One region of the Streptomyces sp. NPDC058683 genome, then DNA from elsewhere that is predicted to be linked to it. Evidence: riboswitches for the same ligand, from Rfam matches in the RefSeq annotation. Region 1 holds a riboswitch; the other holds the start of a gene.
What was found. A riboswitch is a leader RNA that binds a small molecule or an ion and turns the genes downstream of it on or off. The one in region 1 is predicted to bind ZMP and ZTP.
Positions count from the first base shown of each region.

Region 2: linked by a shared signal. The riboswitch ahead of ACFWXC_RS40255 (glycine hydroxymethyltransferase) and the one ahead of ACFWXC_RS22805 (bifunctional 5,10-methylenetetrahydrofolate dehydrogenase/5,10-methenyltetrahydrofolate cyclohydrolase) in region 1 are both predicted to bind ZMP and ZTP.

Region 1 is NZ_JBHXSK010000020.1:61,597-64,981, reverse strand. Features, by position in the region: gene ACFWXC_RS22810 (CU044_5270 family protein) at 1-737, shown strand, start outside; gene ACFWXC_RS22805 (bifunctional 5,10-methylenetetrahydrofolate dehydrogenase/5,10-methenyltetrahydrofolate cyclohydrolase) at 738-1,586, opposite strand; ZMP/ZTP riboswitch at 1,625-1,707, opposite strand; gene ACFWXC_RS22800 (nuclear transport factor 2 family protein) at 1,880-2,245, opposite strand; gene ACFWXC_RS22795 (hypothetical protein) at 2,418-2,714, shown strand; gene ACFWXC_RS22790 (ABC transporter ATP-binding protein) at 2,798-3,385, opposite strand, start outside.
Region 2 is NZ_JBHXSK010000049.1:8,793-12,177, reverse strand. Features, by position in the region: gene trpS (tryptophan--tRNA ligase) at 1-294, opposite strand, end outside; gene ACFWXC_RS40255 (glycine hydroxymethyltransferase) at 439-1,917, opposite strand; ZMP/ZTP riboswitch at 1,917-2,006, opposite strand; gene ACFWXC_RS40250 (glutathionylspermidine synthase family protein) at 2,134-3,330, opposite strand; gene ACFWXC_RS40245 (hypothetical protein) at 3,338-3,385, opposite strand, start outside.

The sequences.
Region 1 (3,385 bases):
CCGCACCCCGGCCGCTGGCCGTCCGCGTCCACTCCACCCCCGTACCGCTCGCCGAGGTCGCGAAACTGGCCGCCGTCGCGGCCCAGGACGGGTCCCCGGCGCTGCTTCAGGGCACCCACGTGCAGTCCTGGAGCCTCGGCATGAGCGACGGCAAGCCGCCGGTCACGCTGCCCGAGGAGCGGGTGGTGCGCTGGGCCGCGGACGGCAGCCACACCGAAGTGGTCGTGGCGACCGACCCGGCCCACCCCGGCCGCCCGGTCCTGACCGACGACGGGGACCGGTCGCGGCTGGTCGAGGACGGCCATGTGCTCAGCCGGCACACCTTCCCGCCGATGTGGGGGGACGCCCCGCCGCTCGCCACACCCCCGCACGACCCGGCGAAACTGCGCACCTACCTGACCGAGCTGATCTACAGCCACACCCTCACCACGTCGGAACTCCTGGACGCCACCCGCGAGCTGCTCGACAACTGGACGCTCGGCGCGCGGGAGTCGGCCGCCCTGGCCGAACTCCTCGCCGACGCCAGGGGGCTGCGCCCGGCCGGCCAGGTCACCGACCGGCTCGGCCGTACCGGGCAGGCGTACGTCCACGACGAGGCCTCCGGAGCCCGGCGGATGCTGATCCTGGATCCGGCCACCGGTGCCGTACTCGGCCTGGAGACCACGTTCACCCGGGACGACCCCGAGTACGGGGTGCGGGCCGGTGACGTCATGGATTACAGCGCCTGGATGCGCTGATCACACCGCGAGCTGCAGGGCCGCCGCGGTCACCGTCTGCTCCAGCAGTACGGCGATGGTCATCGGGCCGATCCCGCCCGGCACCGGCGTGATCAGCGAGGCCCGTTCGATCGCGGTGTCGAAGTCGACGTCACCGACGTTCCCCTCGTTGTAGCCCGCGTCGAGCACGACCGCCCCCGGCTTGATGTCCTGGCCCCGGATCAGCCGGGGGCGGCCGACGGCGGCGACCACGATGTCGGCCTCGCGAACGGCCGCCGAGAGGTCGGCGGTGCGGGAGTGGCAGTAGGTGACGGTGGCGTCGCGGGCGAGCAGCAGCATGCCGACCGGCTTGCCCAGGATCGCGCTGCGGCCGACGACCACCGCCCGCTTCCCGGCCGGGTCGACGTCGTACGCGTCGAGCAGGCGCAGGATGCCGCCGGGCGTGCAGGAGACGAAGCCCGGCAGACCGAAGCTCATCGTCGCGAACGACGCGAAGGTCACGCCGTCCACGTCCTTCTCCGGCGCGATCGCCTCGAACGCTGCCCGCTCGTCGATGTGTTCGCCGACCGGGTGCTGGAGCAGGATGCCGTGCACCGCCGGGTCGGCGGACAACTCCCGCAGGGTGCCGACGAGTTCCTCGGTGGTCGTGGTGGCGGGCAGCGCCACGTGCCGGGAGGCGATACCGGCCTCGCGGCTGCGGTTCTGCTTCATCCGGACGTAGGTGACGGAGGCCGGGTCCTCGCCGACCAGCACGGTCGCCAGGCACGGCGTGGTGCCGGTGCGTGCGGTGAACTCGGCGGCCCGCTGTGCGGTCTGCTCGACGATCCGGCGGGCGACGGCGGTTCCGTCCATGAGACGGGCAGGGGGCAGGGCAGGGGTCATGCGGCACACTCCTGAGCTGGTTCGACCTTGATCGCCCAGGCGCACGGCATCGACAGTGCGGGCCGCTCCCCGGTGGTGCTCCACCTCAGCGCCAGTCACGGCCCGCGCCCAGCGTAACCGAGGCACTCAGCGTTTCCCCCGGCGGTGCGCCGCCCGCAGGGCCGTTCGCAGCAGTACGACGGACGCGCGCGGAGGCGTGCGGCGGCTGTGCCCCAGTCCGGCCCGCGCCGAGAAAGTCCAGGTCAGCCGCGCGCTGACCTGGACCCTCGCGGTCCTTCCGGCTACTCGTCCCATGCCTGGATCATGATCTGGTCGGCGATCTTGCCGTCGCGCAGCGTGATCATCGACTCGGCGAGCACCCGGACGCCGTCCCCGTACTCACAGGACTCGCTGTAGGCGGCCTTGTCGCCCTGCACGATGCACTGGTCCAGCTTGTGCGTCATGTCCCGGCTGTAGACGTCGTCCAGCATCGCGGCTATGTCCCTGCGGCCGTGCAGGACCTTGGGGTGGCTGGGCTGGTCGGTGCGGTCGACGATACGGATCTCCGCGTCGTCCGTGTAGAGCGCCAGCAGGGAGTTCCCCGTGTTTCCCTCCACGGCCCGGCGCAGTGTCTCGGTGTCGAACGTGGAACCTGTCGCGGTGCCCATGGTGACCTCCTGCGGGAGCCCGCGGCCCGATGCGGAGCGGGCCGCGAGAGCCCCACCTTCGAGCCTCCTCCGCCCCGCCGGGCTCGGCAAGCGCAGGCCGGGCGCTCCGCCTGACGGGTGAGGGGGACCGGCTGCCCGTGTCCGGCCGGGAGCCCGGGCCGTTGCTGGAGACATGATCTCAACACGACGTATCGTCGCCGCCGTCGGCCTCGCGGTCGGGGTCACCGGCCTCGCGGCGCCGCTGGCGAACGCGGCCGACGCGGACGCGCAGCACCCCGGGAAGCTCAGCCCGCTCGGCGTGCTCGACTCGCTGGCCCGCAGTGACATCCCGGCGGAGTACAAGGACGAGATCCCCAAGGTCTCGGAGCAGCTGCAGGGACTGAACGGACTCCACAAGCTGGGCGAACTGCACCAGGTCACCGACCTGGCCGCGCCCGCCATGGGGCTGGTGCCGGGCATCGAGTCCTGACCCCCGGCCACGCTCCGAGGGCCGTCCCGGAAAGGGGCGGCCCTTCGACGTACCCGGTGGCTCGGCGGCCAGGTACCGGGTGCTCAGTGTTCGGCGGCCAGGAACTGGGTCGCGGCCAGCTCCGCGTACAGCGGATCCGCCGCCACCAGCTCCCGGTGCGTGCCCACCGCGCGGACCTGGCCCGCGTCCATGACCACGATCCGGTCGGCCATCGTCACCGTCGACAGGCGGTGTGCGACCACCAGCACCGTCGTCGACCGCGCCACATCGGCGACGGTGTCCCTGAGAGCCGCCTCGTTCACCGCGTCCAGCTGCGAGGTCGCCTCGTCCAGGAGCAGCAGCCGGGGCCGGCGTAGCAACGCCCGCGCGATCGCGACCCGTTGCCGCTCCCCGCCGGACAGCTTGGTCCCGCGGTGCCCGACCAGCGTCTCCAGGCCCTGCGGCAGCCGCGCCACCAGACCGTCCAGCCGGGTCGTCTTCAGCACCCGGGTCACCGTGTCCTCGTCCGCCTCCGGATTGCCGAGGAGCAGGTTGTCCTTGAGTGATCCCGACAGCACGGGCGCGTCCTGCTCGACGTATCCGATGGATGAGCGCAGCAGGGGCAGGTCCCAGTCGGCGAGCGGGCGGCCGTCGACGGTGATCGTGCCGGACTCCGGGTCGTAGAACCGCTC
Region 2 (3,385 bases), on a different contig from region 1:
CATGACCCAGGCGAGCTGGGCGTGCTCCGGGACGTGGCTCTGCACGAAGAGGGTGCAGCGGTCCGGGTCCAGGCCGGCGGCGAGCAGCTGGGCGGCGGCGAGGCGGGTGTTGGCGCGCAGGTCGGCGGGGTCCTGCGGGATCGTGATCGCGTGCAGGTCGACGACCATGTAGAAGGCGTCGTGGGACTCCTGGAGGGCCACCCACTGGCGGACGGCGCCGAGGTAGTTGCCGAGGTGGAACGAGCCGGCGGTGGGCTGGATGCCGGAGAGCACGCGGGGTCGATCAGAGGCCATGTCCACCATTCTCGCAGAGGGTGGGGGCGGGATTGGTCTCCGAGGTGGGGGGTCATGGGGTGCGCGGGGGACTGCGGCGCCGTTGTGGCTGGTCGCGCAGTTCCCCGCGCCCCTTTCAGGGGCGCTGCCCCTGATCTGCGCTGATCAGCCGAGGTCGATTTCGGGGTACAGCGGGAACCCGGCGACAAGATCCGTCGCGCGCTGGGCGATCTCCGTCGACACCTTCTCGTCCAGGACGTGGGAGGCCTTGCTCGGCGCGCCCGACTTCGTCGTGCCCGGCTCCGTCGCCGTCAGGACCCGGTCGATCAGGGCCGCGACCTCGTCCATCTCGGCCGTGCCCAGACCGCGCGTGGTCAGGGCCGGGGTGCCGATGCGGATGCCGGAGGTGTACCAGGCGCCGTTCGGGTCGGCCGGGATCGCGTTGCGGTTGGTGACGATGCCGGAGTCGAGGAGGGCGGACTCGGCCTGGCGGCCGGTGAGGCCGTAGGACGACTCGACGTCGATCAGGTTGAGGTGGTTGTCCGTGCCGCCGGTGACGAGGGTGGCGCCGCGGCGCGTCAGGCCCTCGGCCAGGGCACGCGCGTTGTCGACGATCCGCTGGGCGTAGTCCTGGAAGGCGGGCTGCCGGGCCTCGGCCAGGGCGACGGCCTTGGCGGCCATGACGTGCGGGAGCGGGCCGCCGAGGACCATCGGGCAGCCGCGGTCGACCTGGTCCTTCAGCGAGTCGTCGCACAGGACCATGCCGCCGCGCGGGCCGCGCAGCGACTTGTGGGTGGTGGTGGTGACGATCTGGGCGTGCGGGACCGGGTCGAAGTCACCGGTCAGGACCTTGCCGGCGACCAGGCCCGCGAAGTGCGCCATGTCGACCATCAGGGTCGCGCCGACCTCGTCGGCGATCTCCCGCATGATCCGGAAATTCACCAGACGGGGGTACGCGGAGTAGCCGGCCACCAGGATCAGCGGCTTGAAGTCGCGAGCCTGGGCGCGCAGCGCGTCGTAGTCGATCAGGCCGGTCACCGGGTCGGTGCCGTAGGAGCGCTGGTCGAACATCTTGCCGGAGATGTTCGGGCGGAAGCCGTGGGTGAGGTGGCCCCCCGCGTCCAGGGACATGCCGAGCATCCGCTGGTTGCCGAAGGCCTGCCGCAGCTCGGCCCAGTCGGCCTCGGAGAGGTCGTTGACCTGGCGGGCGCCCGCCTTCTGCAGGAAGGGGACCTCGACACGGTCGGCGAGGACGGCCCAGAAGGCGACCAGGTTGGCGTCGATGCCGGAGTGCGGCTGGACGTAGGCGTGCTGCGCGCCGAACAGCTCGCGGGCGTGCTCGGCGGCGAGCGCCTCGACGGTGTCGACGTTGCGGCAGCCGGCGTAGAAGCGGCGGCCGACGGTGCCCTCGGCGTACTTGTCGCTGAACCAGTTGCCCATCGCGAGCAGGGTGGCCGGCGAGGCGTAGTTCTCGGAGGCGATCAGCTTGAGCATCTCGCGCTGGTCGCGGACCTCCTGGCCGATGGCGTCGGCCACGCGCGGTTCGACCGCACGGATCACGTCGAGGGCAGCGCGATACGCGGTGGACTCGGTGGAGAGGGGCTCGGACATTCGGGACCTCCGGACATGGCGTTCGGCGTTCACGGTTCGGCCCAGGCGCACGGCACTCGATCGGACACGGGCCGCTCCCCGATGGTCGGTCCCATCCCAGCGCGCCAGTCACGGCCCGCTGGTCAGACTACCGGGCACGCCGGACCCGAGGCCCGCGGCGTCCACCAGTCGGGCGGGGGCGGCACGTCCGTCCGACCGACCGCCACGGCCGCCGGACCCACCGGCAGGCACCGTGGCCGCCCGGCCGGGTCAGGCGGCGGACGGCAGGATCACGTGGGGCAGGAAGCGGGCGTAGTCGTCCGTCACCAGGCCCTGCGACTCCCTGATGCCCAGTCCCGCCGCCTCTTCGCCCACCACCCATGCGCCGAGCACCACATGGTTGCCGTCGAACGAGGGCAGCGGGGCCAGCTCCTGGTAGCAGCACGGCTCTTCGCGTACGACGGTCCCCGCGCCCGGCGGATGCACGAGCACGCCCGCGCCCTCCCGCCCCAGCAGCGGCTTGCTGACGTAACCCGTCGTCCGGGCCAGTTCCCTCGGGCCGTCCACGTACGCCGGCAGCAGGTTCGGGTGCCCCGGGTACAGCTCCCAGAGGATCGCCAGCAGTGCCTTGTTGCTCAGCAGCATCTTCCAGGCCGGCTCTATCCACATCGTGGTGCCCGTGCCGCCGCCGTTGTCCAGGGTGTCGAGGACGTGGGCGGCGAAGGCGTCGGTCGTGAGCCATTCCCACGGGTAGAGCTTGAAGCAGCTGCGGATGAACCGGAGCCGGTTGTCGACGAAGCGGCCGGAGAGGGTGTCCCAGCCGATCTCCTCCATGGAGATCCAGTCGGTGTCCAGGCCCGCCTGCTCGGCGGTCTCCTTCAGGTAGGCGACCGTCATCAGGTCCTCGCCGAGTTCGTCGGCGCAGGAGTGCGCGAAGTGCAGGGGGATGCCGGGCGGGAGCAGCCGGGCCTGCCGCTGCCAGGCGGCGACGAGCCGTTCGTGGAGGCTGTTCCACTGGTCGGCGCCCGGGAAGCGGTCCTCCATCCAGAACCACTGGGCCGAGGCCGCCTCCACCAGGGAGGTGGGGGTGTCGGCGTTGTACTCCAGGAGTTTCGCCGGGCCCGTGCCGTCGTAGCGGAGGTCGAAGCGGCCGTAGAGGGAGGGGAGTTCGGCGCGGCGGTGCCAGGCCTCGGTGACGGCGGCGCGGATGCGGGGGTCGGTGATGCCCAGCTCAGCGAAACGATCCTGCGCCACGATGTGGCCGGCCGCCGCCAGGCACATGGCGTGCAGTTCCTCGACCGTCTCCTCCAGCGCCTCCACCTCGTCGAGGGTGAAGACGTAGTAGGCGGTCTCGTCCCAGTACGGGCGCAGGGTGCCGTCCGGATGGCGGGTGAGGGGGTAGATCAGGCCCTGTTCCTCGACGGTCCGCTGCCAGTCGGGGCGGGGTTGCGTGGTACGGCGGTGCATCGTGCGGTCAGCCGCCGGAGCTGCCGTGGCCGCTGCCGAAGCCGCCGCGGTGGAC